2 regions of the Cyanobium sp. ULC082 genome follow, and region 1 is predicted to be linked to the other one. Evidence: predicted binding sites of a transcription regulator. Region 1 holds the regulator's gene; the other holds the start of a gene.
The links. The regulator NtcA, encoded in region 1, controls nitrogen genes in cyanobacteria. The targets are predictions, from matches to a motif close to GTANCNNNNGNTAC.
Positions count from the first base shown of each region.

Region 2: a site for NtcA is predicted at 1,365-1,378, ahead of urtA (urea ABC transporter substrate-binding protein). Genes of this name have one in related genera too.

Region 1 is NZ_OZ376398.1:710,844-713,233, forward strand. Features, by position in the region: gene dcd (dCTP deaminase) at 1-5, opposite strand, end outside; gene ACXMDY_RS12965 (cob(I)yrinic acid a,c-diamide adenosyltransferase) at 9-551, opposite strand; gene ntcA (global nitrogen regulator NtcA) at 786-1,511, shown strand; gene ACXMDY_RS12975 (DUF3084 domain-containing protein) at 1,569-2,390, shown strand, end outside.
Region 2 is NZ_OZ376398.1:399,461-401,850, forward strand. Features, by position in the region: gene ACXMDY_RS11445 (urease accessory protein UreF) at 1-628, shown strand, start outside; gene ureG (urease accessory protein UreG) at 689-1,312, shown strand; gene urtA (urea ABC transporter substrate-binding protein) at 1,467-2,390, shown strand, end outside.

The sequences.
Region 1 (2,390 bases):
AGCATGGTTCAGCAGTTGCGGCGGAGCTGGGTGACCTGATCCGCCATCGCCAGCAGCCCCTCGGGAATCGAGGGGCCCGTGAGGATCACATCGAGGTTGGGCGGGCGTTGGCGCAGGCTGGCCTCCACCTCCGCCGCTTCCAGGTAGCCGAGGCCGATCGCCAGGCCCAGCTCATCGAGCACCAGCAGGCTGAGTTCGCCGGTGAGCAACTGCCGGCGGCTGAAGGCCCAGACCTGCTCGACCGCAGCCCGTTCCGCCTCGCCGTCGGCTGGTTCGGTCAGGCAGGCGGGCACCGCCGGACGCATCCACTGCAGCCGGCCGCAGAGCCAGAGGCTGTGCTCCGGCCCCTGGTCGACACCGCCCTTGAGGAACTGGCTGATCAGCACCCGGCTGCCGAGCCCCGCGGTCCGCAGGGCCTGGCTGAACACCCCGTCGAAGCTGCCGCGGAACGGGGCCGTGTGCACCTGCAACAGGCCCTCCGTCTGGGCCAGGCCAGGAACGGAGCGGAGCGGGCGCACCTCGACGCAAGGCTTGATCAGGCTGGCCGTCATCAACACCCTTCAGAACCGCGATGCTGAATGTAGCGGCGCCGTCCGCCGAAACAAGCTGCTTGCCACCACCCCTAGTGCAAACAGATGTACCAGCCAGCGGGTGTCCAGCTCATGCCCGCCGCCTCGCCGCTGCGCCCAGCCAGGCCCTGACAGGCCGGAAGCGGGTGGTTAGTGTCATCGGATACAGGGAGCACCCGGGGCGCTCCGTAGCTTCCAGCCACTTGTTCCGCCGTCATGGTCGGCGCTATGCGCGGATTCAGCCGCACCAGCACCACCCCTCCCCCAGCTCCGGCGGACTGCCCCCCCGCCAATGGGCCGGCCACCCTGCTTGAGGTGATGCGTGGCCTCAACGGCAGCACGCTCGAAACGGTGGAGCGGGGAAAAACGATCTTCTTCCCGGGTGATCCGGCCGAGCGTGTCTACCTGCTCCGCCGTGGTGCCGTCCGGCTTTCCAGGGTGTATGAATCGGGCGAGGAGATCACCGTGGCCCTGCTGCGGGAGAACAGCCTGTTCGGTGTGCTCTCCCTGCTCACCGGCCAGCGCTCCGATCGCTTCTACCACGCGGTGGCCTTCACCCGTGTCGAGATGGTGGCGGCACCGGCCACCTCGGTGCGGCGGGCGATCGAGCAGGACGCCAGCGTCGGTCTGCTCCTGTTGCAGGGGCTCTCCTCCCGCATCCTCCAGACCGAAACCATGATCGAAACCCTCACCCATCGCGACATGTCCTCGCGGCTGGTGAGCTTTCTGCTGGTGCTCTGCCGTGATTTCGGCGTACCGGGCACCGATGGCATCACCATCGACCTGCGGCTCTCCCACCAGTCGATCGCTGAAGCGATCGGCTCGACCCGGGTCACCATCACCAGGCTGCTCGGTGACCTGCGCCAGGCCGGGCTGGTCCAGGTGGACCGCAAGAAGATCACCGTGTTCGATCCGGTGGCCCTGGCCAAGCGCTTCAGCTGATCTCCCCCTGGCTGGGCGGAGGTCCGCCGTCGATACTGGATTCCCCTGCACTGGGCCGTGTCCGGCTGGCTGCTGATCCTTGCCCTTCTGGTGCTGGGTGGTGTGCTCGCCACCCTGGGGGATCGGCTGGGCAGCCGCATCGGCAAGGCCCGGCTCAGCCTGTTCAACCTCAGGCCGCGCAACACGGCCGTGCTGATCACCGTGCTCACCGGCAGCCTGATCAGCGCCATTTCGCTGGGATTGATGCTCGCGGTCAGTGAACGCCTCCGGGTGGGCCTGTTCGAGCTCGATGCCTTGCAGCTGAAGCTGCGGGAAGGGCGCACGGCCCTGGATCGCAGCACCGCAGCGCTCGGGGCCAGCGAAAGCGCTCGCCTGCGCAGCGCCACGGCCCAGCGCCAGGCGCAGCAGGGCGTCGTGCGGGCCGAGCAGGGTCGCGCCCAGGCCCGGCAGCAGCTGGCCTCGGTGGAGGTGCAGGCCACGCAGCTGCGGCGGGAGCTGCAACCGCTTCAGGCCCAGCGTCAGGCCCTGCTCAGCCAGCGGGATCGGCTCACGGCGGAGATCAGGGGCCGCGATCGCGACATCCGCAGCACCGAAGCGGAGCTGGCCCGGGTCAGGCAGCAGATCAAGGCTGGCGAAGCCGAGCTCAAGGGGCTGGAAACCAAGCTGATCGCCCTGCGCCAGGGGGATGTGGTGATCACCAGCGGCCAGGCCCTCGCCACCGCCAAGGTGGCGCTGAAACGACCGGCCGAAGCCAGGCCGGTGATCGAGGCCCTGCTGCGCCAGGCCAACCTCAAGGCTTTTGAGCGGGTGCTGCCCGGCCAGCCCGCCGACAGCCAGATCCTGCTGGTCCCCCGCGCCGACATCGTCAAGCTGGAGGGG
Region 2 (2,390 bases), 310 kb from region 1:
GGTTCAAGGCGGAAGGCTGGGAAACGCCGAGGCCCTGCGGCGCTGGCTGGAAGCGGAGCTGTGGCGAGGGGCGATCACGATCGAAGCGGCAAGCCTGAAGCCACTCCAGTCCGCCCTGACGAGCTGGCGCGACGCGGAGGACCGGAACGATCAGCTGGCCGCCGCCGCCGCCGCATCCGACCTGCTCGATCGCGACGGCTGGCTGCGGGTCCTGCGGGAGGCGCCGGAGCTGCGGGCCCAGCAGTGCCAGATGGGCCACTCCCTGCTCCAGCTGCTTGGCGAGCTGGGCTGGCCGCTGCCCGGCAACGGCCACGCCATCAGACCGGCGCGCCTGGGCTGGCCAGCCGCCTGGGCCTGGGCGGGCCTCTGCCTGGAGCTGGAGCTGGAGGAGCTGGTCGAGGCCTATCTCTATGGCTGGGTGGCCAACCAGGTGAGCGCGGCTGTGCGCCTGATCCCGCTCGGTCCCACCCAGGGACAGCGGCTCCAACTGGCGATGGCCAGCCTCCTGGGCGAGCGGGCCATCGCCCTGGTGAACGCTGATCCGCATCAGCTCTGGAATGGCGGCGTGGGGGCAGGGATGGCCCAGCTCCGCCATGCTGAGCTCTATTCCCGTCTGTTCCGCAGCTAGCGCCACACCAGCCACCCCGATCACCGTTTAGAACCCGATCCACCAGGGAGGAATCGTGGGATGAGCAAGTTGCGCCTGGGGGTGGCCGGGCCGGTGGGTTCCGGCAAAACGGCCCTGGTGGAAGCTCTCTGCCGCCGGCTGCGTGATCGCCTTGAGCTGGCGGTGGTCACCAATGACATCTACACACAGGAAGACGCCCAGTTCCTCACCCGGGTCGGGGCCCTGGAGCCCGAGCGGATCCGGGGCGTTGAAACGGGGGGATGTCCCCACACGGCCATCCGCGAAGACTGCTCAATCAACCGGGCGGCGGTGGAGGAGCTGGAGGAGCGCTTTCCCAACCTGGATCTGGTGATGGTGGAGAGCGGCGGCGACAATCTGGCCGCCAGCTTCAGTCCCGAGCTGGTCGACCGCTGCATCTACGTGATCGATGTGGCGGCCGGCGACAAGATCCCGCGCAAGGGCGGCCCGGGCATCACCCGCTCCGATCTCTTGGTGATCAACAAGATCGATCTGGCGCCGATGGTGGGCGCGAGCCTGGAGGTGATGGAGCACGACACCGGGCGGATGCGGGGCGGCAGGCCCTGGTGCTTCACCAACCTGCGCAGCGGCGAAGGGGTGGAGCAGGTGGAAGCGTTTGTGTGGCAGCAATTGCCACAGCTGGCCGGTGCCGAACCGGAGCACTGAAGCGATCAGCCAGGGCGAGCGGAGCGCTCCAAGGACAGCAGATCCTCAAAGTGTTCCAATCGCTACAAGGTGTTCATGGCAACAGTCGATACGGTCCTGTACCGCCGATGAGCGGACCACTCTTCAGGAGATTGACCAGATGAAGCCAAACTCGATGCAGCTGACTCGCCTGCGGCAGGCCTCGCTGCAAAAGGTTTCCCTCAGGATTCTTGGTGGCAGCCTGGCTCTGGCCACCAGCATCACCCTGGCCTCCTGTGGGGGCGGCGCCGAAAAAGCCGCTGATGGAGGCGGTGGTGAGTTCGACGGTGAAGTGAAGGTGGGCATCCTTCACTCCCGCTCCGGCACCATGGCCATCTCCGAGAACACGGTGGCCGAAGCCGAGCTGATGGCGATCGAGGAGATCAATGCCGCCGGCGGCGTCAAGGTCGATGGAAAGAAGCTGAAGATCGTGCCGATCGAAGAAGACGGAGCCTCTGACTGGCCCACCTTCGCCGAGAAGGCCACGAAATTGATTGATCAGGATCAGGTCGCCGTGGTGTTCGGCGGTTGGACCTCAGCGAGCCGCAAGGCGATGCTGCCGGTGTTCGAAGCCAAGGATCACTTTCTCTTCTATCCGATTCAGTACGAGGGCCAGGAGTGCTCGAAGAACATCTTCTACAGCGGCGCCACCCCGAATCAGCAGGCTGAGCCCGCCGTGTCCTGGCTCCTCAAGAACAAGGGCAAAGACTTCTTCCTGGTTGGTTCCGACTACGTGTACCCACGTACAGCCAACACGATCATCAAGGAGCAGCTCAAGGCTGAGGGAGGCAACCTGGTCGGCGAAGACTATCTCCCCCTCGGCAACACCGAGGTGGCACCGATCATCGCCAAGATCAAGCAGGCTCTTCCCAAGGGCGGCGTGATCGTCAACACTCTGAACGGCGACAGCAATGTGGCCTTCTTCAAGCAGATGAAGGCAGCCGGGATCACCCCTGGCAATGGCTACGCGATCATGAGCTTCTCGGTCGCGGAAGAGGAAGTGGCCGCCATCGGCCCTGAGTACCTCGAAGGCACCTATGCCGCCTGGAACTTCTTCCAG